Regions from separate parts of the Rhizobium sp. K102 genome, predicted to be linked through region 3. Evidence: predicted binding sites of a transcription regulator. Region 3 holds the regulator's gene; each other region holds the start of a gene.
The links. The regulator PhoB, encoded in region 3, activates phosphate uptake and scavenging genes when phosphate is short. The targets are predictions, from matches to a motif close to TGTCATNNANCTGTCAT.
Positions count from the first base shown of each region.

Region 1: a site for PhoB is predicted at 5,288-5,304, ahead of MHI61_RS07655 (DUF1045 domain-containing protein). Genes of this name have one in related genera too.
Region 2: a site for PhoB is predicted at 5,592-5,608, ahead of phnC (phosphonate ABC transporter ATP-binding protein). Genes of this name have one in related genera too.
Region 4: a site for PhoB is predicted at 2,413-2,429, ahead of MHI61_RS24820 (DUF2794 domain-containing protein). Genes of this name have one in related genera too.

Region 1 covers NZ_CP092436.1:347,668-354,942, forward strand. The annotation lists gene MHI61_RS07640 (response regulator) at 1-3,333, shown strand, start outside; gene mnmD (tRNA (5-methylaminomethyl-2-thiouridine)(34)-methyltransferase MnmD) at 3,360-4,088, opposite strand; gene MHI61_RS07650 (FAD-binding oxidoreductase) at 4,087-5,265, shown strand; gene MHI61_RS07655 (DUF1045 domain-containing protein) at 5,380-6,087, shown strand; gene puuE (allantoinase PuuE) at 6,201-7,124, shown strand; gene uraD (2-oxo-4-hydroxy-4-carboxy-5-ureidoimidazoline decarboxylase) at 7,124-7,275, shown strand, end outside.
Region 2 covers NZ_CP092436.1:3,417,319-3,424,593, reverse strand. The annotation lists gene MHI61_RS22975 (alpha-D-ribose 1-methylphosphonate 5-triphosphate diphosphatase) at 1-466, opposite strand, end outside; gene MHI61_RS22970 (DUF1045 domain-containing protein) at 480-1,175, opposite strand; partial or broken gene phnE (phosphonate ABC transporter, permease protein PhnE) at 1,296-2,649, opposite strand; gene phnE (phosphonate ABC transporter, permease protein PhnE) at 2,649-3,629, opposite strand; partial or broken gene phnD (phosphonate ABC transporter substrate-binding protein) at 3,697-4,610, opposite strand; gene phnC (phosphonate ABC transporter ATP-binding protein) at 4,682-5,524, opposite strand; gene MHI61_RS22945 (DapH/DapD/GlmU-related protein) at 5,644-6,261, opposite strand; gene phnL (phosphonate C-P lyase system protein PhnL) at 6,258-6,965, opposite strand; gene phnK (phosphonate C-P lyase system protein PhnK) at 7,000-7,275, opposite strand, start outside.
Region 3 covers NZ_CP092436.1:3,023,050-3,030,324, forward strand. The annotation lists gene MHI61_RS20910 (aspartate aminotransferase family protein) at 1-463, opposite strand, end outside; gene MHI61_RS20915 (GcrA family cell cycle regulator) at 888-1,421, shown strand; gene phoB (phosphate regulon transcriptional regulator PhoB) at 1,901-2,584, opposite strand; gene phoU (phosphate signaling complex protein PhoU) at 2,720-3,433, opposite strand; gene pstB (phosphate ABC transporter ATP-binding protein PstB) at 3,478-4,293, opposite strand; gene pstA (phosphate ABC transporter permease PstA) at 4,309-5,628, opposite strand; gene pstC (phosphate ABC transporter permease subunit PstC) at 5,625-7,106, opposite strand; partial or broken gene MHI61_RS20945 (substrate-binding domain-containing protein) at 7,273-7,275, opposite strand, start outside.
Region 4 covers NZ_CP092436.1:3,832,052-3,839,326, forward strand. The annotation lists gene acnA (aconitate hydratase AcnA) at 1-1,197, shown strand, start outside; gene MHI61_RS24815 (thioredoxin family protein) at 1,429-2,169, shown strand; gene MHI61_RS24820 (DUF2794 domain-containing protein) at 2,452-2,853, shown strand; gene MHI61_RS24825 (GNAT family N-acetyltransferase) at 2,860-3,417, opposite strand; gene MHI61_RS24830 (Bax inhibitor-1/YccA family protein) at 3,525-4,253, opposite strand; gene MHI61_RS24835 (ABC transporter permease) at 4,434-6,977, opposite strand; gene MHI61_RS24840 (ABC transporter ATP-binding protein) at 6,974-7,275, opposite strand, start outside.

The sequences.
Region 1 (7,275 bases), 1.7 Mb from region 3:
AACAGCGAGCTGCGTTATGTCGCCGTCAACGAGGCCTACGCCCGTTTCCTCGGCTGCGAGATCTCCGATTTCATCGGCAGGCGCAGCCGCGAACTCTTCGACCGTCCCGAAGAGGAGGAGCGTGAGGACAAGGAACGTCGCGCGCTGGTATTCGGCACCGAGGAAAACGCCATCTGCTTCGACGCGACAAGCCTCAACCATGAGCGCATCCAGATCGAAAGTTTCTCGCCGTCGCCGGAGCGGATCTATGTGCTCGGCATCTTCGAAGCCCGCGAGCGCCGCGCCGTCGGCAACAAGGGGAGCGGCGGCAGCCGTCAGATTGTAAACGATAACGGGATCGCAAGCGACCCTGGCTCAGCTGCCGATCTTGCCCAGGTGCGTGAGGCACTGGAAAAGCTCGATCACCCGATCGGCATTTTCGCCGCGGACGGCCGCCCGCTGGCTGTCAACGCCGCTCATCGCAAGGGTGCACGTCCTGCGCCCGCCGGCGATTCGGCCTGGGGTGACAGCATCAGCGAACTCGACGCGCTGCGCACCGTGCTGGAAGATCTGCCGGTTGCCGTCTTCGTACGCGACGACAAGCATCGCTTGATCTATGCCAACAAATATTACGAGACCTTCAGCGGCGGCACCCGCTCCGAGTATCTGGGAATGACCGAACACGAGATGTTCGGGCCGGAAGGTGCTGAGCCGATCTACCAGGAAAACCTGCTGGCGCTCAGAGATGGTATTTCGGTGGAGCTCGAGAGCGAGATGCCGAGCAAGGGCGGCCGCGTCTATCCCGTCATCTCGCGCGTCAACCGCGTCATCACGGCGGATGGGCGAACCTATGTCGTCGGCTCCTTTTCCGACATCTCGCCGCTCAAGGAGCGCGAGAAGGCGCTGATCGCCTCGCGCAAGCAGGAAGAAGTGCTGCATCAGGATATCGAGAGCATCCTGCGTTCGCTGCCGATCGGCGTGCTGATCCTTGATAACGACCATCGGATTCTCTACGTCAACGACGAATTCTACAGCATCTGGGAGCTGCCGCGCGAGGATCGTTTCGACGGGCGCCCCTTCATCGATGTCATTCGCCGGAACTACGAGCTCGGGCGCTACGACGGGACCCGAACGCCGGAAGAGCTCTATGCCTTTCGCAAGCACTTGTTCGAAGCCGAGGAGCCGGAGCCGATCGAGGTCGGCTGGGCGGGCGGCAAATCCGTCATCTTCGACAGCCGGCGCATTTCCAACGACCGCATCCTGCTGACCTATGCCGATATTTCGGCAGTGCGCGAGCGGGAGAAGGAAATTCACGAGACCCGCGCCGCGCTCGAGCGGGTCGGCGAAATGATGCGCGATGCCACGCACGCCATGTCGCAAGGGCTTGCCATCGTCCAGGACGGCATCATCAAGATGTCCAACGAGGCGATGGCCGATATCCTGCAGATCCCGCCGCATTATATCGCGGCCGGCCAGGGCTGGCTCGGCATGTTCGAATTCTGCGCGGCGCGCGGCGATTTTCACGATGCGGCGGCCGAAATCCTGGAGGGCTGGCGCGCCAATATCGCGGCAAGGCAACCGATCTCCACCGTCTTCCATGTCGCCGGCGAGCGCTGGGTGAATATGGATGCGACGGTCAGCACCGGGCAGCATTGGGTGGCCCTGTTTACCGATGTCACCGAGCTCAAGAGCCGTGAGGAGGAATTGCGTGAGCTGCTGTCGCGCGCCGAAGCCGCCGACCGCGCCAAATCCGAATTCCTCGCCAATATGAGCCATGAGATCCGCACGCCGATGAACGGCGTGCTCGGCATGGCGGAGCTGCTGGCCAAGACCAATCTCGATACGCGCCAGAAAACCTTCATCGACATCATCGTCAAGTCGGGCAATGCGCTGCTGACGATCATCAACGACATTCTCGATTTCTCCAAGATCGATGCCGGACAGATGACGCTGCGCAAGGCGGCTTTCGATATCACCGAAGCGGTGGAGGATGTGGCGACGCTTCTCTCATCGCATGCCGCCGAGAAGAACATCGAGCTGCTGGTGCGGGCCGCACCCGATCTGCCCGCCGCCGTGATCGGCGATGCCGGCCGCTTTCGGCAGATCGTCACCAATCTCGTCGGCAATGCCGTCAAGTTTACCGAGCGTGGCCATGTCTTTGTCGATGTCGGCTTCAAGACCGTCGCCGGCGGCGAGATCATGGCGAATATCCGGATCGAGGATACGGGTATCGGTATTCCTCAGGAAAAGCTGGAATCGGTGTTCGACAAGTTCTCGCAGGTCGACGCCTCCTCGACCCGGCGGCATGAGGGAACAGGCCTCGGACTTGCGATCACGGCCGGGCTCGTCGACCTCTTTGGCGGATATATCAAGGTCGAGAGCCATTGGGGCAAGGGCTCGGTCTTCACCGTCAAACTGCCCTTCGCGGTGGCGGCCGCCCACCTCGAGCCGAAGCCGCTGCCGATCAACGTGCAGGGCGCGCGCATCCTCGTCATCGACGACAATGAGGTCAACCGGCGCATCCTCACCGAGCAGCTGTCGCTCTGGGGCTTCGACGGCGTCGCTGCCGAAGGCGGCGGCACCGGTCTTGCGATCCTGGAGGCGGCGGCCGATCTCGGTGTTACCGTCGATGCCGTCATACTCGACTATCACATGCCCGACATGAACGGCGCCAATGTCGCCCGCCGGCTGCGCGCCGATCCCCGCTTTGTCGAGCTGCCGATCATTTTCCTGACGTCGATGGATATCTCAGGCACGGAAAAGGAGTTCGCGGCGCTGAACGGCCAGGCGCATCTGATGAAGCCGGCGCGCGCCAACGTGCTGCGCAACACCGTCGTCGAGGTGGTTCGCGCCCGGCGCGTGAAGCAGGCTTCGCAGGCCGAAATCACCCGGTTGCAGGCCGAAACGGCCGTGCCGGCACCGGTGCCTGCGCCGCAGAAGCGGGCGGCTGAATTCGTCGACGTGCTCGTCGCCGAAGACAACGAGGTCAACCAGATCGTCTTCACCCAGATCCTGCAGGGAACGGGGCTCTCCTTCCGTGTTGTCAATAACGGGCAGGAGGCAGTTGCGGCCTGGGAGAGCCACACGCCGCGCATCATCATGATGGATGTCTCGATGCCCGTCATGAACGGCCATGAGGCGACCCGGACGATCCGCGAACGGGAAAAGGGGCAGGGCCAGCGGGTGCCGATCATCGGCGTCACCGCCCATGCGCTGGAAAGCGACCGGGAGGCTTGCCTCGACGCCGGCATGGACGACTACATGTCGAAGCCGATCAGCCCCGAACTGCTAGAAGAAAAGATCCGGCAATGGCTCGGCAAGGACGACCAGCAGCCGGGACGTACGAGCTACTGACCCGAACCGACGAATGCCGACAAGCTCTAGCTGGAAGGCGCCTTCACGCCGCAGAGCATTTCCCGCTTGCCGGCGAACCCTTTGCGGCGTTCCACGGCAAAACCGGCGGCGATGAGATTGCGGCGCACGAAGCCGGCCGCGGCATAGGTGGCGAAGGTGCCGCCGGCGACGGTCTTTTCGCAGACCTGACGCATCAGGTCATCCGACCACATGTCGCCGTTCCGCGACGGGGCGAAGCCGTCGAGATACCAGCCGTCGAAGCCCGGCTTCGCTGTCATGACGCCGTCGAGGGCCGGGCCGCAGACGACGCTGAGCCGCGTCTGATCGTCGAGGTCGAGCGAGACGGTCCCATCAGGCGTTTGCGGCCAGGCCGCTGTCAGCGCGTCGCGCTCGGCATCGATCTCCGGCCAGTGCGAGAGCGCCCGGCCGATCTCTTCGCCGCGCATCGGATGGAGTTCGAAGGAGATGAAATGCAGATGCTGGCCGGCCACGCGATGCTGCTTCCATTGCCGCCAGGTCTCGGCGAAGTTCAGGCCGGTGCCGAAGCCGAGTTCGCCGATCACGAATGTCTGCCGCCCGCTCCAGCGCTCCGGCAGGCCGTTGCCGGCGAGGAAGACGTGGCCGCATTCCAGCCGGCCATCCGTCTGGCAATAAAAATGATCGCCAAAGGTCGTGGAATAGGGCATATCGCCGTCGCGCCATTCGAGCGGCTGCGGCGCGCCCGCGCCAATCTGATCTGGGTTCACGTCTGTCATGGAAAAAGCCGATAGTCCTGCGCCGGCGTCCGGTCAATCTTCTTGCGACCTGCTGATCGTCGGCGGCGGCATCATGGGCCTCTGGGCGGCCGTCCATGCCGAGCGACGTGGCATAAGCACCCTTCTTGCCGATGCCGGCAGGCTGGGCAGAGGTGCGAGCGGCGGGCTGCTCGGGGCGCTGATGCCGCATATGCCGGACCGCTGGTCGCAGAAGAAGCAGTTCCAGTTCGATGCGCTGGTCTCGCTCGAAGCCGAAATCGCCGCGCTCGAAGCGGCAACCGGGCTTTCCGCCGGCTATAACAGGTCCGGACGACTGATCCCGCTGCCGAAACCGCATCTCAACCGTATAGCCCGCGGCCATTCCGAGGACGCCGAGCGCCACTGGCGGGCAGGCGAGCGCCGGTTCCACTGGCATGTGCTCGACAGGCCCGATGTAGACGGCTGGGTCGAGGCCTCTGCCGGCGAGAGCGGTTTCGTGCATGATACGCTTGCCGGCCGCGTCGCCCCCCGCTCGCTGATCTCAGTGCTCGTCGCCTTCCTGCAGCAAGCAAAACATGTGCGCATCATGGAAAACGCCGATGTCGCTGCGCTCGATCCGGACCGAGGCACGGCCGCGATAGGCAGCGAAACAGTCACCTTCGGCCGCTGCATCCTGGCCGCCGGCCATCGGTCTTTTCCCCTGCTGCAGGATCTGACGCCTGGGCTGAAACAGCCGCTCGGCCAGCCGGTCAAGGGGCAGGCGGCGCTATTGAGGGCGGAGATCGACCCGGCGCTGCCGACGATCTTCCTCGACGGTCTCTATGTCGTCGCGCATGAGGGCGGGCATGCGGCGATCGGCAGCACCAGCGAGAACCGCTTCGACGATCCCGTTTCGACCGATGCGCAGCTCGACGCGCTGATCGAGGCGGCGCGCGCCATCGCTCCGATCCTTCGCGACGCGCCGATCGTCGAACGCTGGGCGGGGCTTCGCCCGAAGGCCATCGATCGCGATCCGATGATCGGCCGCCATCCCGACCACCCGCGGCTCATCGCATTGACTGGCGGTTTCAAGGTCAGCTTCGGCCTCGCCCACCGGCTGGCGGAGGCGGCAGTTTGTATCGCAGGCGATATAGATTGCGAATTTTTCCTGCCGGAAAGCTTTGCGATTTCAAGCCATATCGCTGTGGCTTCACGTTAAACGTGAATTAGATACAGCTGTGTTTCGTTATTCTGTCATGCAAATCACCTATCTGCTTGCGCATCGGCAGCGCCCAATTTCAGCGGCGCTCACTTCCTTGATGGAGGAAATTGCATGCGCTATGCCATTTGCTTCACGCCTCCGGCGAGCGACCCGCTGTCGCTCGTGGCCGCCAATTGGCTCGGTCGAAACGTATTTTCCGGCGATATGCTGGAGCCTCCAGCGGTCCGCGGCCTCGGCATTCACGAGATCGCCTTCCATACAGCCGTGCCGCGGCGCTATGGTTTCCACGGCGTCCTGAAGGCGCCGTTCCATCTGTCCGGCGATATGTCAGAATCGCAACTCCTGCGCGATCTCATGCGTTTTGCCGGGACATTCGCTCCCTTCCAGATTTCACGTCTCGAAATTGCCCGGCTCGGCAGTTTCTACAGCCTGATGCCGAGCGCTCCTTGTGAGCAGATCCAGTATCTGGCTTCGGCGATCGTCCAGGAGTTCGATCGCTACCGCGCGCCGTTGAGCGAAGCTGACATCGAGCGCAGCGATCCGGATGGATTGTCGGCGGCGCAGTTCGCCAATCTGCATCGTTGGGGCAATCCTTATGTCATGGACGAGTTCCGCTTCCATATGCCGGTGACAGGCTCCATCAACGCAATCGACATGCCCCGCATCGAACCGGCGCTGCGAACGATCTTCGAGCCCGTCCTGAGGGAGCCGGTGATGGTTTCGAACGTGGCATTGATGATCGAAGAGGGTACCGGCGGTCCCTTCCGCGTCCATTCGTTGCATCCCATGGGCAAGGTCAGCGCCCGCAGGATCGCCTGAGTAAGCGTTAAGCTAAGCGATTGTTCCGAAAGGATAAATTCTGCCGCGCAGTTTCCGTCTCGACATTCCGGCTGCGGATGATACCGTTCCCCGTCTTTTCGGAAGGTGATTTGATGGTATCCGAGACTTATCCGCGCAATCTCGTCGGCTACGGGCGTCAGACGCCCGATCCGAAATGGCCGGGCGAGGCAGGCGTTGCCGTGCAGTTCGTCATCAATTACGAGGAGGGTGGCGAAAGCTCGATCCTCGACGGCGATCCGGCTTCCGAAAACCTGCTGTCGGAAATCGTCGGCGCAGCCGCCTGGCCGGGGCAGCGCAATCTCAACATGGAATCGATCTACGAGTATGGCTCGCGGGCCGGCTTCTGGCGGCTCTGGCGGATGTTCACCGATCTCAAGGTGCAGGCGACCGTCTACGGCGTGACGCTGGCGATGGCGCGAAACCCCGAGGCCGTCGCCGCCATGAAGGAGGCCGGCTGGGAGATCGCAAGCCATGGCTACCGCTGGCTGGAATACAAGGATTTCCCCGAGGATCTCGAGCGCAAGCACATTCTTGAGGCCGTGCGCCTGCACACCGAACTGACCGGCGAGCGGCCTTACGGCATGTATCAGGGCAAGCCTTCCGACAACACGCTTCGGCTGGTGCAGGAGGAGGGCGGTTTCCTCTATTCCTCCGATTCCTATGCCGACGACCTGCCTTACTGGGTGAAGGGTGTCGACGGGAAACCCTTCCTGATCATTCCCTATACGCTCGAAACCAACGACATGCGCTTTGCCACGGCGCAGGGCTTCAACGCGGGCGATCAGTTCTTCACCTATTTGAAGGATGCCTTCGACACGCTCTATGAGGAGGGCAAGGCGGGCAGCCCGAAGATGATGTCGGTCGGCCTGCATTGCCGCCTCGTCGGACGGCCCGGCCGGGCGGCGGCGCTGAAGCGCTTCATCGAATATGTGCTGAAGCACGACAAGGTCTGGATTCCGCGCCGCATCGAGATTGCCGAGCACTGGCACCAGCAGCATCAGCCGGACGCGCTCTGATGATATCGCGCGAGGATTTCGTCTCCCGCTTCGGCGGCGTCTTCGAACATTCGCCTTTCATCGCCGAGCGCGCCTATGACAACGGCAGCGTGAGGGAGCCACTGACGGCATCAGGCGTGCATGCGGCACTTGCCGCCATCTTCCGGGCGGC
Region 2 (7,275 bases), 390 kb from region 3:
CGTTTTCGAAATCGACGAAATGTTCTAGCACATTGTCGGCCGAGACCTCGCAGCGCAGGTGGAGCAAGTGTTCGGCGCGCAGCCGGCCTTCCTTCTCCGCCGACTGAATCGCGTCGGCCATCTCGCGCATCTCGCCATGTTCGAAGCCGCCGTCCTCGTCCGCACCCATGCGCAGGCAGTCGAAGACCGTGGTGATGCCCGATGTGACGATCTGGGCGTCATGTGCCTGGACTGCGGCGGTCTTGTTCCAACGAATGCCGGGGCGCGGCTGATAATGGCCTTCGAGATGGTCGGTATGCAGCTCGACGAGGCCAGGAATAATGAAGTCGCCATCAAAATCTTCGCCGGCTACCGAATTGCCTTCGGAGATATCGGCAATCTTGCCGTCACGAATGAGCATCGAGCCGAGGAGGATATCATCCTCGAGAACGATGCGGGCGTTGGAAAACACGGTCTCTTTGCTCATAGCCTTTGATCTTTCAGCGTTTGGCGCCGGAAAGCGGCAGCCAGGAATGAACTTTGAACGGGGCGCCGCGCGTCTCCTCGGTGAAGACGGCAAGGCCGGAAATCGAGAGCGGCCGGCCGGTGAAACCGGCAAAACGCTCGGCCAGGATCGCTTTCATCACTGCGGCGCGCGTCTCCGGTACCTGGCCGCTCAGCGTCATGTGAAAGCCGAAATCCTCCATGACGTAAGGATAGCCCCAGCGCTGCAGATTGGCGCGCTGGCTGTCGCTGAGCTTCTCCGGATTGCGCCTGTTGGTGTCGGCCTCGGAGAGTGCGGCGCGAAACGGCTCGAAGGATTTTACCACCTTCGCGGCGAAATCCTGAAGAGGTTGATGAAGAGAGCCGGGAACAAGGGCAAAAAAACGGCCGAGCTGGCCGAGTACGAGCTCGGGAATCTCGAAGGCCGGCGTACTGGCGGCAAATTCCTCCACAACCGCCGTGAGATCCTTCTCGGTGACGGAGGCGGCAAGTGAAAACGGCGCCTTGATCGTGGCGTGAAAGCCGTAGCGTCGCGGGTCGGCGGTCAGCTCGAACTGCTCTGCCGCACTGAGTGTCTCATGCTCCGGCGCAGGATAGGTCTCGCCGGTGAAAGCATCGCGGCCGAGCCAGCGCGAGGCCGCGCCGGTCAGGGGGTCATCCTTCGGCGGCGAGAAATAGAGAGCGTAGCGCAAGGCTTTCATCCTGGGGATCGTCGAGACGGGGGAGCGCAATGTGCAGTGATTTGGAGGCCAACCGCAAGCAGGCTCCCGGCTAAAAGATTTCGGTGACAGAATGATGATGGCGGCAACTTATCAGTGGTTCTTTTTCCCCATCACGCGCGAGCGCAGCGCATTCGAAAGGTTGTCGAAGGCGAAGACGACCAGGAGTATCAGAAGCACCATGTAGGCGACTTTGTCCCAGTCCGAATTGGTCTTCATGGATTCCAGCAATTTCAGGCCAATGCCGCCCGCCCCAACGGCGCCGATCACGGTTGCCGAACGCGTATTCGATTCCCAGAAATAAAGTGATTGCGAGATGAAGACCGGCAGGACTTGTGGAACGACGCCGAAACGTTGAACGGCAACTGGCGCCGCACCCACCGACTTGACGCCCTCACGCTGCTTGTCGTCGATGTTCTCGAGGGCTTCTGCGTAGACTTTTCCGAGCGCGCCCGTATCGGTGAAGAAAATCGCCGCGATCCCGGGAAGCGGCCCCGGGCCGAAGGCGCGGGTGAAGAACAACGCCCAGATCAGCATGTCGATCGAGCGCAGGAAATCGAAGAGCCGCTTCGTGGCCCAGTTCACGGCGCGGTTACGCATGATGTTGCGTGCGGCGATGAAGGCGAGCGGAAAAGCAACCAGGGTGCCGAATAATGTGCCGACAAAGGCCATGACGAGTGTCTGCATCAGTTTCGACAGGATGTCGCCGTGCTGCCAGCTCGCGTTGTTGAGGAAGTTGTCCAATGCCAGCGACGCGTTGGATTGATTAGCATCGAGTTCGTGCGCCCGAGAACATCAGGCCCACGACCTCGGGCAGGCTGCGGCCCCAGAAGGGCGATTGCGTATCGAAGAAGAAGTTCGCCCAGCCGAGAAAGCGGCGCTGCACGTAGACCTGGCTGGTGCGGATTTCTGCCTGTCCGGAAAACCCGTAATAGACATTCACCTTGTTGTCGTCTTGCTGCATCTGGACTGGCGCATCGGCAGGCAAAGAGGCTCGGTCGCGGGTGATGGTGACGGGATAGAGCTTGCCGTCGATATAGACGTCAACGCGGCTTGGGCTCACGTCCAGACGGTCACCGTCGCTGCCGAAGGTGACAGTGTATCTGCGCCCATCGGCGCTGGGCTTCAGCCAGTAGATCTCAGCGCCTTCGGGATACTGGCGACGGCTTGTCCATTGTGGGACGACCTGATCGTTCTGGAAACGCAGGCGCGGCTGGGCACGCCAGGAATACCAGTCCTGAACATAGATTGCTGCGCGATCCCAGTTGCCGTTTACGAAAGTCGGAATGACGTTGAAGAAGGCGAAGCAGAAGGCAAGGTAGACGAGGACTGCCGCAGAGATGAGGAGAAGGCCCCATCGCTGCATGAAGCTACGATGGAAGATGTCCGGATAGGCGGCCAGCAGGCGGTTACGTTCGATAGCGTTCATGGTCAGAGCAGAGGACATCACGCCGCTCCCCGGCCAAATTCGAAGGACTGCTGGCCGATCAGCCGTCGACGCAGCCAGGCGGAAAATTGGTCGACGCAAATGACCGTGATCAGCAGCAGGATGATGATTGCGTAAGTCTTGGCGGCATGGTCGCGGCCAATCGAAAGGCTGAAGACTTCGCCTATGCCGCCGCCGCCAACAGCGCCGATAATGGTCGAGGCACGCACATTTATCTCGGTGCGCAGCAGCGTGTAGGAGACGAAGTTCGGGAGCACCTGCGGCAGGATGGCAAAACGCACACGCTCCAGCCAGCCGGCGCCGACTGCGCGCAGGCCTTCATCCGGCTTCATGTCAGCATTCTCGACAACTTCAAAGAACAGCTTTCCAAGCGCGCCGATAGTGTGGAACCACACCGCGATGATCGCCGAGATAGGACCGATCGAAAGGATTGCCGCGAGAAGCCCGGCGATGACGATCTCCGGGAAGGCGCGCATGATCTCCATGATGCGCCGCACGATCCAGCGCGTCACACCTGCTCCGACGAGATTGGTGGACGCGAAAAAGCAGAGCAGGAACGCGCCGCTCGCACCCAATATGGTGGAGACGATGGCGATGTTGAGCGTGATCGCGAGCTGGTAGAAGAAATTCGGGATATAGAAACTGTCGGTGATCCAGACGCGGTCGCTTGTATAGTCGTATTTTATCGAACCATCGGAGTAGGGCGACGGCAGGTCGAACATGGCGCGGAAAATCTCCAGCGGGCTGTCCGGTACAAAGCTCTTCATGAAATCGAAGAAATAGGGCAGGCGCTCGAAGAACTTGCCCGAATTGGCACTGTTGGCGAAGTCGAGCGAGGCGCCGAGGATGATCAGGAACACCACGATCGAAACGACGGTATAGATGCGTCGCGTTCGAACTTGGCTCTGATAATGATCGAGGATGGTGCGGGAGCTCTCCTGCAATCCGCTGAGAGAGTCCGCGCCGGCCGAGTGCGCCATAGGTGGCTTCCTTCTTGAAAACGGCGGCACCATCATGATGCCGCCGCAAGACGGTTCAGGCTGAGGATCAGCCGCCGATGACGGCCTTACGGGCGTCGATGATCGTCTGGTAGAAGCTCTGGTCGACCGGCGCCCAGTCAACGTAGCCGCCGCCGGTGAACGATTTCGAAGCAGCTCTTGTCCTTCTTCGGCAGTTCGGCGAAGTAGGCGGTAACCTTCTTCTGGAGGTCGGCCGGCAGCTTCTGGGAAACCATCAGAGGACCATTCGGGATGAGGGGCGACTTCCAGACTTCCACGATATCGTCCATGTCGAGCAGGCCCTTGGTGACCATCTGGTGCAGGTTGCCGGAGGTGTAACCCTGCGCCCAATCCCCCTGACCGGAACCGAAGGTGGTACCGACGTCGAACTTCTTGTCGAGAACGCCGAGAACAAGGTTCTCGTGGCCGCCGCCGAAGCCGGTTTCAGAGAAGTACTGCTTGACTGGAGCGCCAGTGTCCTTCGGAAGGGCAACGTTAGGAACAAGGTAGCCGGAGGTAGAGTTCCGGATCGGCGAAGCCGAGCTTCTTGCCCTTGGCGTCGGCCAGCGTCTTGATTCCCGAATCCTTGCGGGCAACCATGATCGAGTAGTAGCCGGTCGAACCGTCGGCCTGCTTGGTGGCCAGAACCGGGGTGACGGCGTTCGGATCCTTGATATAGATCGCGGCGTAAGAGGCGGCGCCCATGACGGCGAGATCGATCGTGCCGCCGAGCAGGCCTTGGATGACGCCGTTATAGTTCGGCGACGGGAAGAGCTGCACTTCGGAAACGCCGGTGGCGGCGATCAAGCCCGGCTTGACGCACTCGGTGCGACGCACCTGGTCGGCTTCGTTTTCACCGCCATCGAGACCGATGCGGAGGACTTTGACGTCCTGAGCGGCGGCATTGCCGGCGAGGGCGGCTACGGCGATGGTTGCCATCAAAATCTTGCGGAATGCTGACATTAGAAGTCTCCCTGTTGTGACGTGGCTCGTCAGTTGGTTCTCCGGCCGTTGTCCCGTCGGCCGGACACGGATCAATGCATGGCGGCTGTCTTGGCCATCATGCCGGAGGATGGGGTCTCGGCGCGGCGCATCGATTCGAGGCTGGTCGACGTCATGGTTTCGTCGATGCCGGCGCCGTCCTTGTCAGTCCCGTAAATTTCTTTGACGGCCTCCCCGGTTAGCTCAGACGGCTTGCCGTCGAAGACGACCCGACCGCCGGCCATGCCGACGATGCGCTCACAATAGTTGCGGGCGGTATCGAGCGTGTGGAGGTTGGTGATGACGGTGATGCCCTCGCGCTCGTTGATGTCGCGCAGCGCATCCATGACGATCTTGGCGTTCAGCGGATCGAGCGAGGCGATCGGCTCGTCGGCAAGAACCATCTTCGGGTTCTGCAGCAGCGCGCGGGCGATCGCCACGCGCTGCTGCTGGCCGCCGGAAAGCGTGCCGGCCGCCTGCAGCGCCGTCTGCTCGATGCCGAGGCGTTCGAGGGCCGCGATCGCGTGCACGCGTTCCTCGCGGGTGAAGATGTTGAGGAGGCTCAGGAACGTCGAGCGGTGATTGAGGCGGCCGAGCATGACGTTGGTGAGAACATCGAGGCGCGGCACCAGGTTGAACTGCTGGAAGATCATCGCGCAGTCGCGCTGCCAGTTGCGCAAGCCCTGGCCGCGAAGCCCGGAGACTTCGACTCCGGCGAAACGAATGGAGCCGGAGCTTGGTTCCTGCAGCCGGTTGATCATGCGGAGCAGCGTCGACTTCCCGGCACCGGAGCGCCCGATGATGCCGACCATCTGGCCCTGGGGAATGATTAGTGTCACGGCATCAACGGCGAGCTTGTTTCCGAAACGGCGTGTGACATTCTTCAGCTCGAACATCATGCTCTTCCCCTTGTATTCCAGGCGTTGATGAGCATCGCATTAGTCCCGCTTCGTGAACGTCGCGTGTCATATTTGTGTAAGTGGCGTCACAATTCTCGGTGCTGCGAAGACCGCTTCTAGCCCTCGTAGCGCGCCAGGAAATCTTCCGCGCTCAGGTTGCGAAAATCCTGCAACGTCAGGCGCAGACGGTCATGGTCCCAGTCCCACCAGGCAAGCCTGTCCATGCGCTCTCCGACCTCTTTCGGGAAGCGTTCGCGGATGAGCTTGGCCGGTACCCCGCCGACGATCGCATAGGGCGCTACGTTCTTGGAGACGACCGCGCCGGCGCCGATCACCGCGCCGTTGCCGACGCTGACGCCCGGCAGGATCGTCGCCCCATGGCCGATCCAGACGTCGTTGCCGATCGTCACGCGGTTTGCGCGCCGCCAGGCGAAGAAGTCCTCCTCCATGTCGCCGTCCGGCCAGTAGTCGGCGGCGCGATAGGTGAAATGATGCAGCGTCGCCCGCCAGGTCGGATGGTTGGTGGCGTTGATCCGCACGGCGGCGGCGATATTGACGAACTTGCCGATCGTCGCGCACCAGACGGAGCCGTCCTGCATGATGTAGGAATAGTCGCCGAAGGTCGCCTCGCTGATGCGGCAGCGCTCGGAAACCTCCGTATAGCGCCCGAAGCTGGAATCGCTGACGGAGGCGGTCTCGTGGACATAGGGTTCAATGCCCAGCCTGCGGCTCATGCGGCGATCTTTCTTGGAGAAAACTGCTGGACGTCGAGGATGCGGTCGGCGACGGCTTCGCGCACTTCCTCATCGTGGAAGATGCCGAGAAGGGCGACGCCCGCCTGCTTCTTTTCCGAAATCATGCAGACGACGACGGCGCGGTTGCGGGCATCGAGCGAGGCTGTGGGTTCATCGAGAAGCAGGATCGTATGCTCGGTGATGAAGCCACGGGCAATGTTGACGCGCTGCTGCTCGCCTCCGGAGAAGGTGGCGGGCGGAAGCTGCCACAGTGCCTCCGGCAGATTGAGCCGGGCAAGCAGGGCGCCCGCCTTTTCCCGCGCGGCGCCGGCTTCCTCGCCACGCGCCACCAGCGGTTCGGCAACGACGTCGATTGCCGCGACGCGCGGCACGGTGCGCAGGAACTGGCTGACATAGCCGAGCGTATTGCGCCGCACGTCGAGCACGGTGCGCGGATCGGCGGCGGCGAGATCGACGACGCGCCCGTCGTGGCGGATGAGGATCTGGCCGGTGTCGACGGCGTAATTGCCGTAGATCATCTTCAGCAGCGAGCTCTTGCCGATGCCCGACGGACCGCCGAGCACGACGCATTCGCCTGAGGCGACCGAGAAGGCGACATCGGAGACGACGGGCAGCCGGATGCCGTCGCGCAGGTGCATGGTGAAGCTCTTCGAGACTTCGGAAACGACGAGGGGCGTTGGCATGATGTCTTCCCTGGTTTTGGACCTGCAGCGGCGCTCAGACCTGCAGGATCGAGGAAACGAGCAGTTGCGTGTAGGGTTCGCGCGGATCGTCGAGCACCCGGTCGGTGAGCCCGTGTTCGATGACGTAGCCGTCCTTCATCACCATCATGCGGTGCGACAGAAGCCGGGCGACGGCGAGATCGTGCGTGACGATGATGGCCGAGAGGCCGAGATCGTTGACGAGGCCGCGCACGAGATCGAGCAGGCGGGCCTGCACCGAGACGTCGAGGCCGCCGGTAGGCTCGTCCATGAAGACGAGGCGTGGGCCGGT
Region 3 (7,275 bases):
TCTTGGGGCCGAAGCCTTCGAGATATTTCTCCTGGCCGCCGGCGGCGATCGTCGCAAGCGTGCGTCCATGGAAGGCGCCTTCGAAGGTGATGATATGGAAGCGCTCGGGATGGCCCTTGGAAAACTGATAGCGGCGCGCCGTCTTGATCGCGCATTCGAGCGCCTCGGCACCGGAATTGGTGAAGAACACCTTGTCGGCGAAGGTGGCCTCCGTCAGCCGTTTGGCCAGGCGCTCCTGGCCGGGGATCTCATAGATGTTGGAGAGGTGCCAGACCTTGTCGGCCTGCTCCTTCAAGGCGGCGACCACATGGGGATTGCCATGGCCGACGGAGGTGACGGCGACGCCGGCGCCGAAATCGAGATAGCGCTCGCCGCTTTCGGTGATCAGCCATACGCCCTGCCCTCGCTCGAACCGCAGCGGGGCACGAGAATAGGTGTCATAAAGCGGCGCGGCTTCGGCCATGGCGCGGGTCTCCCGATCAGTGTTGTCAAGCACGGACTCCGGCTAAGAAAACCGGGCCCGAAAAATCAAAAATGCCGCCTTTCGGCGGCGATCGGTACTATTTCCTTTTCGCGCTGCAATGTCAACAAAACTGCGCCCTTAGCGGATGCAGCAAGCTTGTACAGCGGCATTATCAGCCTTCAACAGGCATTATTGCAGAAATGACACGCAGAGGCAGCAAGTTGGGGAAAACTCGGAATTCGATTCATCCGGATTCCCGCGACTCTTGTCACGGAGTCAGCCTCACACTAGGTTAAAGTTCAATTACTAGACTGCATGCGGCGGAACTAGTCACCAAAATTGATCAAGCGTTTCTTGTTTCGGAGGCTTCCGGGACAACGGTGAGGGATTCTGCCATCACCAACGCAAAAGGTGGAGACAGGGCATGAACTGGACAGACGAGCGGGTCGAGAAACTCAAGAAGCTGTGGTCCGAAGGGCTGAGCGCCAGCCAGATCGCGGCACAACTTGGCGGCGTGAGCCGAAACGCCGTTATCGGCAAGGTGCACCGGCTGAGCCTGCCGGGCCGCGCCAAGGCCGGCGGCACAGCCACCGCGGCGCGCACGCCGAAGCGCCAGACATCGGCGCCGCGCGCGCCGAACTACGCCTCCCGGATCACCACCCGCACCGTGACCCGCCAGCAGGGCGCAACGATGCTGAAGGAAGAGATCGAGATCGATGCCGTCGAGGAAATGGAATATGTTCCGAAGGGCAATGTGGTCGTGCCGATTTCCCGCCGCCTCGGCCTGACGGAACTGACCGAACGCACCTGCAAATGGCCGGTCGGCGATCCGCTGAAGGACGACTTCCACTTCTGCGGCTGCGAATTCCCGGATAATTCGCCCTATTGCAGCTATCACCAGAAGCTTGCCTATCAGCCGGTCAACGAACGGCGCCGGGCGGCAGCGCGGGTCAGCTGAGCGGACAACCATTGCTGGAAATGCGAAAACGGGCTGGAAGGCCCGTTTTTTGATTGGGTGACGCGAACGCGGTGCTTGCGGTCATGGGTCCTCGGGCAAGCCCGAGGACGACGGAGTGTGGGGGAACGCATGCGGTAAGAACCGCCAAGTGCGTGTTGGGTTTCTTGGAGTGCCCTCTCTATTTCCGCGTTCCCACGCAAACCACCCGCGCAATCTTGCTGGAATTCCGCCAGACGTCGCGCCTCTTGCCGGCCGCTGTCCCCGTTCTCCGTCATACTCGGGCTTGACCCGAGTATCCATGCCGCGCGCATGCCGCTCGTTCATGGAAACGAAGTGCCCCACTCGTATGGGTCCTCGGGTCAAGCCCGAGGACGACGGAGTGTGGGGGACGCGAGCGGCAGGAACCGCACCGTGCAGTGATCTGTCGGCCGCGTTTTGCGTTACGCGGCTCCGACGCCCGGACCAACCAGACGGCGCCCTCAGGCTTCCATCGAATAACCGGCGCCGCGGACGGTGCGGATGACATCCTGCATGTTGGAGAAGTTCAGCGCCTTGCGCAGGCGGCCGACATGGACGTCGACGGTGCGTTCGTCGACATAGATATCGTGGCCCCAGACGCCGTCGAGCAATTGCGAGCGGGAAAAGACTCGGCCCGGCGACGACATCAGGAATTCCAAGAGGCGGAATTCGGTCGGGCCGAGGCGGACTTCGCGGCTCTTGCGATGGACGCGGTGGGTTTCGCGGTCGAGCTCGATATCGCCGCATTTCAGCACCGAGGACAGCACCTCCGGGCGGGCGCGGCGCAGCATGGCCTTGACGCGGGCAACGAGCTCGGGGGTCGAGAACGGCTTGACGACGTAATCGTCGGCGCCGGTGGACAGACCGCGGACGCGCTCGCTCTCCTCGCCGCGCGCCGTCAGCATGATGATCGGCAGCCGTTCGGTTTCCGGCCGCATGCGCAGGCGCCGGCAGAGTTCGATGCCGGAGACGCCGGGCAGCATCCAGTCGAGGATGAGAAGATCGGGCGTTCGCTCCTGAAGCCTGATTTCGGCCTCGTCGCCGCGCAGGATGGTATCGACTTCGAAGCCTTCCGCTTCGAGATTATAACGGAGAAGCACGCTGAGGGCTTCCTCGTCTTCAACAACTGCAACTCTCGGGATCATGCGTGTCCGTCTCCTCGCGCACGATCCTTAAACCGGGGGTGATTTAAGCAAGGGATCCCGCGCAAAATCAGAAATTGGCTGCGACCTCTTTGCGCGCCCGGACGGGCGCGCACGCGATGGGCTGGTCCGGCACGGTTATTCCGTGGCGGCACCGACGGTGTTGGCGCTGTCGTCCTTTGGACGGTCGCCTTCCGGCTGGGCGCCGGTTGCCATGTAGTAGATCGTCTCGGCGATATTGGTGGCGTGATCGCCGATGCGCTCGATGTTCTTGGCGCAGAAGAGAAGATGCGTGCAGCTCGTGATGTTGCGCGGATCTTCCATCATATAGGTCAGGAGTTCGCGGAACAGCGACGTGTACATCGCGTCGATCTCGTTGTCGCGCTCGCGGATGGCGGTCGCCTTGTCGGCGGCGCGCGTCGTATAGACGTCGAGCACTTCCTTGAGCTGGACGAGCGCCAGCTCGGACAGATGCTCGAGACCGCGGGCGAGCTTGCGCGGAACGCCGGTGCTCTGCACGGCGATGACGCGCTTGGCGGTGTTCTTGCCGAGGTCGCCGACGCGTTCAAGATCGGCGGCGATGCGGATCGAACCCATGATTTCGCGCAGGTCCGAGGCCATCGGCTGGCGGCGGGCGATGGTGACAATCGCCTTGTCGCCGATTTCGCGTTCGGTGTGATCGAGGATCACATCGTCGGAGATGACCTTCTGCGCCAGCGCGGTGTCGCCGTTGACCAGGGCGCGAACGGATTCGGCGACCATCTGCTCGGCTAGGCCGCCCATTTCGGAAATCCGCCTGGAGAGGAACTTGAGATCATCATCATAGGCAGAATAAATATGTGTCGATGCCATGGGGCTTTGTCCTCGAATAACGGGAAGGCTTCGGACTGCCGCAATCAGCCGAAGCGACCCATGATGTAGTCCTGGGTGCGCGGATCGTCCGGGTTGGTGAACATCTTGTCGGTGTCGTTCTCCTCGACGAGGTTGCCGAGGTGGAACATGGCCGTGCGCTGCGACACGCGCGCCGCCTGCTGCATGGAGTGGGTGACGATGACGATCGTGTAGTTCTCGCGCAGCTCGTGGATCAGCTCCTCGACCTTGGCGGTGGCGATCGGGTCGAGCGCCGAGCAGGGCTCGTCCATCAGGATGACCTCAGGGCTGACGGCGACGGCACGGGCAATGCACAGGCGCTGCTGCTGGCCGCCGGAGAGGCCGGTGCCGGACTCGTGCACGCGGTCCTTGACCTCGTTCCAGAGGCCGGCGCGCTGCAGGCTTGTCTCGACGATCTGGTCGAGATCGGCCTTCGACTTGGCCAGGCCATGGATGCGCGGGCCGTAGGAGACGTTTTCGTAGATCGTCTTCGGGAACGGGTTCGGCTTCTGGAACACCATGCCGACGCGCGCGCGCAGCTCGACGACGTCGATGTCGGGATCATAGATATCGTCTGTATCAAGCGTGATCTTGCCGGTGACGCGGCAGCCCTCGATCGTGTCGTTCATGCGGTTGAGGCTTCGCAGAAAGGTCGACTTGCCGCAGCCCGAAGGGCCGATCAGGGCAGTTACGGTGTTTTCGCGGATGTTCAGGTTCACATCGAAAAGCGCGCGCTTCTCGCCGTAGTAAACCGAGACATCCTGTCCGATCATCTTATACGGGACGTTGCTCATCTTCTGATCCAGCGCCTTTTCAACTGCAGCTTCCGTCAACATGTTCATGATGTTTAACTCCGTTTACCAGCGGCGCTCGAAGCGACGACGCAAGAGGATGGCGCCCATGTTCATGACGATCAGGAACAGGAGCAGGACGATGATGGCACCCGAAGTACGCTCCACGAAGGCACGTTCGGCCTCGTTCGCCCACATATAGACCTGCACCGGCAGGGCCGTCGAGGGTTCGAGCGGCGTGGTCGGCGCGTTGGCGACGAAGGCGACCATGCCGATCAGGAGCAGCGGCGCGGTTTCGCCGAGCGCATGCGCCAGGCCGATGATCGTGCCGGTGAGGATGCCGGGCATGGCAAGCGGCAGGACGTGGTGGAACACCATCTGCATCTTCGAGGCGCCGAGACCGAGCGCTGCGGCGCGGATCGACGGCGGCACGGCGCGCAGTGCCGCGCGGGTGGCGATGATGATCGTCGGCAGGGTCATCAGCGTCAGCACCAGGCCGCCGACCAGCGAGGCCGAACGCGGCAGGCCGATGAAGTTGATGAAGACGGAAAGGCCGAGCAGACCGTAGACGATCGAGGGAACGGCAGCGAGGTTGTTGATGTTGACCTCGATCAGGTCCGTCAGCTTGTTCTTCGGCGCGAACTCCTCGAGGTAGATCGAGGCGGCAACGCCGATCGGCAGGGAAAGCGCCAGCACGATCAGCATCAGGTAGAGCGAGCCGATGAGGGCGACGCCAAGGCCGGCGGCCTCCGGACGGCTGGAGTTGCCGTTGACGAACAGGCCGGTGTTGAACTCTTTCTGAAGAGCGCCGCTCGCCTTCAGCTGGTTCATCCAGGTCACCTGCTTGTCGTTGACCTTGCGGTTCTTCTCATCGACGGAGAGATCGATCTGGCCCTTGTTGGCGCTGTCGATATTGGCGTCGGCGAGCAGCGAGACATTGACCGTCTTGCCGATGAGCGAGGGATCGGCGACGACCATATCGCGCAGCTGGATCGGCGCGCTCTTGGAGAGCATGGCGGTCGCCTCGCGCACGTCAGGTTTGCTCGAAGCATTGATGTTCAGCTGCTTGACGATCGCGTCGCGCAGCAGAACCGGGTAATTGGCGGCGACCAGCACCGAAGGATCGCTCGCACGCTTGTTATCAGGATCGATCGTCTTCTCGGCGAATTCGATCGGCAGGGTGATCGCCGTCTGCTGGAAGGCAGTGTAGCCTTTGCCGATCACCGTCCACAGCAGGATGAACAGGAAGACGAGACCGAAGGTGATGGCGGCGATGCCATAGACCTGGAACCGGCGCTCGGCGGCGTAGCGACGCTTGATGCCGATATCGCGGCGCGCTGGCGCCTTGGAAACGGTGCCGGCCGTGGGAGAAACAATATCCGTCATTCGTACTGCTCCCGGTATTTGCGCACGATGTAGAGCGCGTAGATATTGAGGCAAAGCGTGATGCAGAACAGGGTGATGCCGAGGGCAAAGGCTACCAGCGTCTGCGGCGAGGTGAACTCAAGGTCGCCTGTGAGCTGGTTGACGATCTTGACGGTCACCGTCGTCATCGGCTCGAAAGGATTGATCTGGATGCGGGCGGCAACACCGGCGGCCAGCACGACGATCATGGTTTCGCCGATGGCGCGCGAGGCAGTCATCAGCAGTGCGCCGACGATGCCGGGAAGGGCTGCAGGCAGGACCACCTTCTTGATGGTTTCGGAGCGCGTGGCGCCGAGACCGAGCGAACCGTCGCGCAGCGCTCGCGGCACGGCGGTGATGATATCGTCCGACAGCGAGGACACGTAGGGGATCAGCATGATGCCCATGACGATACCGGCGGTCAGAACACTCTGCGCCTGGATGAAGTTGCTGTAGTTGCCGGAAAGCAGGCCGCTGATCTGAGTGGAGAAATCGCGCAGGAACGGACCGACGGTGACGAGCGCGAAGAAGCCGTAGACGATCGTCGGAATGCCGGCCAGCACTTCGAGAAGCGGCTTGGAGACGCCGCGCACCTTCGGCGAGGCGTATTCGGCCATGTAGATGGCGGCGAAAAGCCCGACCGGCACGGCGACCAGCATGGCCACCAGACCGATATAGAGCGTGCCGAGCAGCAGCGGTATCAGGCCGAACTGGCCGAAGGACGAGCTGCCAGCGCCGGCAAAGCGCGGATCCCAGACGGTGCCGAAGAAGAACTCGCCGGCCGGAACGGCGGCAAAGAAGCGCGTGGCCTCCGACAGCATCGACAACACGATGCCGATCGTTGTCAGAATGGCGATCGAGGAGGCGAGCAGCAGCGCCCAGAGCATGACGCGCTCGACGCGGTTACGGGCGCGGAAGCGGGGCGCGATGGAGCGCAGCGCGTAGAAGGCGCCGGCGACGGCCAGAACGAAGACGATCGCAGTCATGGCCATGCGGCTCGTCAGGCTCATGGCGTTGAGCGTCTTGGCGGCGGTGACCATGTAAGGCTGCGGCTGGCCGGCGAGCGGCACGCCCTTCTCGCTGAGCTTGGCCTGGAGTGCGGCCGGATCGTTTGCGACCGCCGCGGTTTCATCCGAAGTCAGCATCGTCAGGCCGCGGGCGACCGTCGCCACCATCGAATAGCTCAGATCCTGCTCGACCGTGGCCTGGGCCTTGACCTCGTCAGGGAAAGCACCGCGAACGGAGGACTGGATGATGCCGGGGCTGACGGAGAGCCAGACGCAGAGAACGATGAGGGCAGGAAGAACGGCCCAGATCGCCGCATAAGCGCCGTAATAGGCCGGCCGTGAATGCAGTGCGGAGGATCTGCCCCCGGCAAGTGCTGAGGCACGGCTGCGCGCGACCAGATAGGCGGCGGCGCCGATCACCACAAGGCACAGAAGTATGACGGATGTGCTCATTCGTTACGTCCCCAGGCCCATGGCCCCCAAAAAGCCGGCGGCTTCATCAGCCTGCCTTCGGCTTCCAATCATGGAGAAGGAATTCAACCCTGCACCGGACATGCCGGCACGCAGGGGCATAAAGCAATGCCGGCGCGGGCTCAGAGGCACCGCGCCGGCAAAGTTATTA
Region 4 (7,275 bases), 810 kb from region 3:
GTCGGCTTCGGCTGCACGACCTGCATCGGCAATTCCGGCCCGTTGCCGGCGCCGATCTCGAAGACGATCAACGACAAGGGCCTGATCGTATCCGGCGTCCTTTCCGGAAACCGTAACTTCGAAGGCCGCATTTCGCCTGACGTCCAGGCGAATTACCTCGCTTCGCCGCCGCTCGTCGTCGCCTACGCGCTTGCCGGCACGGTGCAGAAGGACCTGACCAAGGAGCCGATCGGCGAGGACCAGAGCGGCAACCCGGTCTATCTCAAGGACATCTGGCCGACCTCGAAGGAAGTCCAGGAATTCATCCTGAAATACGTGACCCGCGAGCTCTACGAAAGCAAGTATGCCGACGTCTTCAAGGGCGACGTCAACTGGCAGGCCGTCCAGGTTCCGCCGGGCCAGACCTATGCCTGGGACGACAATTCGACCTATGTCCAGAACCCGCCTTACTTCGTCGGCATGGGCAAGAAGGGCACCGGCGTGGCAGACATCAAGGGCGCGCGCGTCCTCGGCCTGTTCGGTGACAAGATCACCACCGACCACATCTCGCCCGCCGGTTCGATCAAGGCGGCATCGCCGGCCGGTGCCTACCTGATCGGTCATGACGTTGCCGTTGCCGACTTCAACCAATACGGCACGCGCCGCGGCAACCATGAAGTGATGATGCGCGGCACGTTTGCCAATATCCGCATCCGCAACCACATGCTCGGCCCGAACGGCAAGGAAGGTGGCTACACCATTCACTATCCGTCGAAGGAAGAGACCTCGATCTACGACGCGGCCATGCAGTACAAGGCCGAGGGCGTGCCGCTCGTCATCTTCGCCGGTGTCGAATATGGCAACGGCTCCTCGCGCGACTGGGCGGCCAAGGGCACCAACCTGCTCGGCGTCAAGGCGGTGATCGCTCAGTCCTTCGAGCGCATCCATCGCTCGAACCTGGTCGGCATGGGCATCATCCCCTTCGTCTTCGAAGAGGGCACGACCTGGCAGAGCCTTGGCCTCAAGGGCGACGAACTCGTCACCATCGAGGGCCTGGACAAGATCAAGCCGCGCGAGCGGAAGATCGCCAAGATCACCTATAGCGACGGCACCGTGAAGGACGTTCCGCTGCTGTCGCGTGTCGATACGCTCGACGAGGTGATCTACCTCAACAATGGCGGCATCCTGCAGACGGTCCTGCGCGATCTCGCTGCCTGATCGCTAAGAGCCTGACATGATCACGGCCGCCGGAAAGCAATTTCCGGCGGCTTTCTTATGCAGCGACAGTCATCGAGCGAACTCACGATGATTTGTTTTCCGCGGCTTCCGGTCATGCCGCGTCTCACCCGTTCGTGACTTTTCGTTTGGACCCGGAAGGATTATTCGTACGTTCATATCTCAGCGCCTCCGGTTCCAATACGCCGTCGGCGCTGAAAAAGAGGTGCATGAATGTCCCCCCGTTTCTTGATCCCGCTATTGGCCGGTGTTGTTCTCGCAGGCCCGCTGCATGCCGAAGACGGCACGCCGAAAGGCGTCGTCGAGCTCTTCACGGCGCAGGGCTGCTCCTCCTGTCCCCCCGCTGATGCGGCTTTCCGCAAGCTGGTGAACCAGGGCGATGTCATCGCGCTCGCCTATCACGTCGATTACTGGAATTATCTCGGCTGGGCCGATACGCTGAGCTCGAAGGAAAACACCGAGCGGCAATACGGCTATGCCAGGACGATGGGCCGCAGCAACGTCTACACGCCGCAAGTCATCGTCAACGGGCGCGGCCATCTCGCCGGTTCCGATCTCACGGGCATCAACAGCCGGATCGACAGCTACAGCAGCGAAGGCAACGGATTGACCGTTCCCATCAGCGCATCGATGCGCGGCGACGAGCTGGAGATCAAGATCGGCGCAGGGCAGGGTAAAGCCAATGTCGTCATGGTCTATTTCGACAAGGAAAAGACGATCGAAGTCGAAAAGGGTGAAAACAGCGGCAAGAAGCTCTCCTATCTGCACAGCGTCACCAATGTCGAAACCGTCGGCATGTGGGATGGCAAGGCGACCAATCTGACGCTGCCGGCAAGCGTCCTGCAGCGGCCGCAACTCGAGGGTTGCGCTATCCTGCTGCAGTCGGCGACCGCGGACGGCGATCCGGCCGCGATCCTTGGCGCGACGGTGGTGATGGCGGGCAAAAATATCTGAGATTTCATCCTGATACGGATGAAGGTCCGGGCGGCCCGGCCGAGCGTATTCGGGGCTGGGGTTAAGGTCGATACGCTCCGCCGGGCCCTTTGGCGCGCTGGCGCCAAACCGGGATGCATAATTCTCCTGCAAATGAGGCGCTGTTTTGACTGAAATGCGGCGCTGCCGAGAAAGCGTCGACTCTTCCACTGCGGCCGAATGTGACGGGCCGCACTCTTGCAATTTGTAGCGGCTCGGGCAAACTGTCATTCTCCTGTCACAAGCGGAGGCCTCGGGAGACTGATGACAGATCAGCCGGATTTGCGACACGGCGAAAGCCGCTCCGTCGACAATAGTTCTTCAGTCGTCGTCGATCTCAGGGAATACAAACAAAGCAAAGACCCGCTTCCGGTGACTTTCCACAGGCGCGAACTCGACGCGATCCTGTGGATCTACGGCCGCATGGTCGGCGAGGGTGAATGGCGCGATTACGCCATCGATCACCTGAAAGACAGGGCGGTGTTTTCCGTCTTCAAGCGCTCCGGCGAAATGCCGTTCTTCCGAATCGAAAAGAACCCGAAGCTCGCCGCCAAGCAAGGCGCTTACTCCGTCATCAACGTCAACGGCATGATCCTGAAGCGCGGACACGAGCTGAACCACGTCCTCAAGGTGTTCGACAAGGCTTTGAAGCTGGTTGATAAGTAAGCCTGATCAGCCGGCGAACAGCGTGCCGGGATAGGCGGATGGATCCGGATCAGTCGTCATGCCCTCGCCGAGGCTGCGCTGCATGAGCATCGTGTCGAGCCAGCGGCCGTGCTTGTAGCCCGTGCCCTGCATCAGGCCGACCTCCACGAAGCCCGCCTTGAGATGAAGCGCGATCGAGGCGGGGCTTGCGCCGCCGATGACGGCCACCATCTGACGAAAACCGAGGACGGTGCAGCGGTCGATCAATTCGGTCATCAGTGCCTTGCCGATGCCGCGGCCGCGCGCTTCGGGCGCCAGATAGATCGAATCCTCCACCATCCAGCGATAGGCCGGGCGAGTGCGGAAGGCCGAGGCATAGGCGTAGCCGAGGAAGTTTCCGTCATCATCGGCTGCGGCGATATAGGGATATTGCTGGCCGACGATCGCCGCAAAACGCTGCGCCATCTCGGCCCCGGAGGGCGGTGTGATCTCATAGCTCGACGTGCCGTTCAGAACGGATTCACGGTAGATATCGGTGATGGCGGGAATATCGGCCTCAGAGGCGTCGCGCAGAAGGAAGGACATCGGGCAGTGGTCCAGCGGCGGGGCAGAGCTTCTCTAAAACCATTCCTCCGAAAACGGCGCAACAAAAAAGGCGGCCGAAGCCGCCTTTTCGATCTTGATGGACCTGCTTATTTACGGTTGCCCATGAACTGCAGCAGGAACATGAAGAGGTTGATGAAGTCGAGATAGAGCGTCAGCGCGCCCATGATCGCCTTGCGGCCGGCAACAGCAACGTCATCAGCTTCGTAGTAGAGCTCCTTGATCCGCTGCGTGTCGTAGGCGGTCAGGCCTGCGAAGATCAGCACGCCGATCACCGAGATGGCGAACTGCATCGCGGAGGAGGCCAGGAAGACGTTGACGAGCGAGGCGATGATCAGGCCGAAGAGACCCATGATCAGGAACGAGCCGATTGCCGACAGGTCACGCTTCGTCGTGTAGCCATAAAGCGACAGCGCGCCGAAGGAGGCGGCGGTAACGAAGAACGTCTGAACGACACTCTGGCCGGTATAGATCAGGAAGATCGACGAGAGTGACAGGCCGACCAGCGCGGCATAGATCGCGAAGGTCGTCTGGGCGGCGCTCACCGTCATGCTATGGATCCGGAAGCTCAGGAAGAACACCAGAGCCAGCGGCGCCAGAATGACCACCCACTTCAGCGGGCTCAGATAGATCGCCTGACCGAAAGCGGTAATCTCGCCATTGGCGAAAGCGAATTGGAACGACAGATATGCGGCCACACCGGTGATCGCCAGACCCAGCGCCATCAGGTTGTAGACCTTGAGCATATAAGTGCGCAGGCCCTGATCAATCATCTCGCCGGTTTGAGCGCGGCTTTGATAGTTACGAAGATCAGCCATAGTTTCCTCTTACAAGCTCCGATGGAGTTACGGTGTCGGGGTTTTCGACCCGGGCGCCGCTGCGGAGCTCCAGCATGCCTGCAGACAATATGAGGCCTTCGCCCCTCGCAAACAAGAGGCTTGCAAGGGCCTGGCCGGTTAAATCGCCGTAAGGTGAAGGGTTTGGGCGTCGTTCGCCGGTCAAAGCTCGCGCAGGACGGGCGCCGCCTTCTGTCCGAGGATGCGCCAGGTGCCGATGAGGCCGATGCCGACGGTCAGGACGAGCGCCGTCACCAGCGTCAGCCCCGCCACGTCGGGCAGAAAGGCCGAGGGCAGCCGCATGATGCGGGCGACGATGAACCAGGCGGCGGCGGCGCCGGCGATTAGCGCGAAGATCGCGGTCGCAAGCCCCAGGATCAGGTATTCGTAACTGAAGGCGCGGATCAGCATGGCCCGGGTGGCGCCGAGCGTCTTCAGCACCACTGCATCGTGGGTGCGCGCCCGGTTGCCGGCGGCAAGCGCTCCGGCGAGGACGAGGATCGAGGCGATGAGGGCCACCGAGGCTGCGGCGCGGATCGCGGTCGCCAGCTGGGCAACGAGCTGGTTGACGATATCGATCGCGTCCTTGACCCGAACGCTGGTGACCGTCGGATAGGTGTTGGTGACGGATTTCAGGATCGCCGCATCTTCGGCCGGCGTCGAGGCGGGATCGGTCAGTGTCGCGAGCCAGGCGTGCGGAGCGCCGCGGAAGGTGTTCGGCGAGAAGACCATGACGAAATTGATCGACAGCGATTCCCACTGGACGCGGCGCAAATTGGCGATCTTGGCGGTGATATTGCGGCCGAGCACGTTGACGGTAACGGTGTCGCCGATCTTCAGGCCGAGTTCATGGGCCTCTTCCGAGGAGAAGGAGACCAGCGGCTCGCCGCTGTAATCCTTGTCCCACCAGCTGCCTTCGGTCAGCGCAGCGTTTTCCGGCACGGCGTCGGAGTAGGTGATGCCGCGATCGCCGTTCAGCACCCAGCGGCCGGCGGCCGGCACGTTCAGCTTGGTGACGTCCTCGCCGTTGAAGGCGACGATGCGGCCACGCAGCATCGGCACCTCCATGAGCTTGCCCTTCGGCGCCTGCGCCTGGACGAGGTTGCGGAATGCGTCGACCTCGGCGCTCTGGATATCGACGAAGAAGAAGTTCGGCGCGCCCTCGTTCATGCGGCCGGTCAGCTGCTGGCGCAGGTTTCCGTCGATCAAGGTCAGCGTCACCAGCAACGCCAGGCCGAGGCCGAGCGACAGCACCACCGAGGGTGTCAGGGCGCCGGGTCGGTGGATATTCCCGATGGCGAGCCTGAGCGCCGGCGAGTGAACGCGCGGGCTGCGGCGGGCGAGCCAGGCGATCAGCGCGGCGACGAGCCGCAGGACGGCGAAGGCGAAGATGATGGCGGCGACGAAGACGACGGCGATGTAGCGGTCATAGGCGGTGAGGATGGCAAGGCCGGCCAAGGCTGCCATGAACAGCGTCGCAAGCAGGATATAGGGCCAGGAGGGCAGGTGGCGGGCCTCGAAGCCCTGCTCGCGGAAGAGCGCCGTCGCCGGCACTTCGCGGGCATGGCCAAGCGGCAGAATGGCGAAGGCGAGTGTCGTCAGGATGCCGAAGAACGCCGCAAGCAGCAGGGCGCCGGGATAGAGGGTCGGCGTCGTGGACACTGGCAGGAACTGCGCCAGGAACTGCGCGGCGAAGATCGGCGACAGGGCGCCGATGACGAGGCCGATCATGATTCCGCCAAGCGCAATGATGGTGATCTGGAAGAGATAGATCAGCACGACGATGGCGGCCGGCGCACCCAGGCATTTGAAGCTGGCGATGGTGGTGCGCTTGGAATCGAGGAAGGCGCGCACCGCATTGGCGACGCCGACGCCGCCGACGATCAGCGCGGTGAGGCCGACCAGCGTCAGGAACTGCGAGAAGCGGGTGATGTTTTCGGTAAGCGAGGGTGCGGCCCGATCGCTGGTGCGGATCGCCCAGCCGGCGGAAGGGAATTCCCTGGAGGCGCGCGCCTGGATGCCCGATATCGCGCGCTTGTCCTCCAGCCGGATCTTGTAGGCATGCTCGACCAGGCTTCCGGTCTGGATCAGGCCCGAGGCTTCGAGCGCCCGGCGGCTGACGAGCAGGCGCGGCGCAAAGCCGAAACCTTCGGAGAGGGCGTCCGGCTCGGTCTTGACGGTGCCGGTAATGCTGAGTTTGACATTGCCGAGCAGCAATTCGTCGCCGACCGCAAGGCCAAGCCGGTCGAGCAGCAGCGGCGCTGCGACCGCGCCATAGGTGCCGCTTTGGGCCGAAAGCAGGGCTGCAAGCGGATAATCCGGCTCGGCCGCGAAGCTGCCGTAGAGCGGGTAGGCGTCGTCGACCGCCTTGACCTCGACCAGCGCCTGGTCGGAACCATCAGGCTTGCGGGCCATCGAGCGCAGACCGGTCGACACCGAGACGGTGCCGAGACTTTCGAGGAAAGCCAGCTCCTGCGGTGTGGCCTCGCGGTTGTTGAGCTCGAAGCGGACGTCGCCGGCCAGGAGCTCCTGTCCCTGCGAGGCGATCGTGTCGGTGATCGACTGCGAAACCGAGTTGACGGCGGCAATCGCGCCTGTGCCGAGCGCGATGCAGGCGAGAAAGATGTAGAAGCCGCGAATGCCGCCGCGCAGCTCACGCAGTGCCAGGCGAAAAGCAAGCGCGGTGCGCGGCGTGATCATTCTCATGCGAATGCCGCCTCGCTGCGGCGGGCAGCGCTGTCGTCTTCGATCCGGCCGGAGCGGACGCGGATCTGGCGCGAGCAGCGGTTCGCAAGCGAGACGTCGTGGGTGACGAGAAGCAGGGTCATGCCGCGTTCGGCCTGTTTGGAAAACAATAGGTCGGCGATCTGGCGGCCAGTCTCGGTATCGAGATTGCCCGTGGGCTCGTCGGCGATCAGCAAAGCGGGCGAGGGGGCGAGCGCTCTGGCGATCGCCACGCGCTGCTGTTCGCCGCCGGAAAGCTGGCCGGGATAGTGGTTCAACC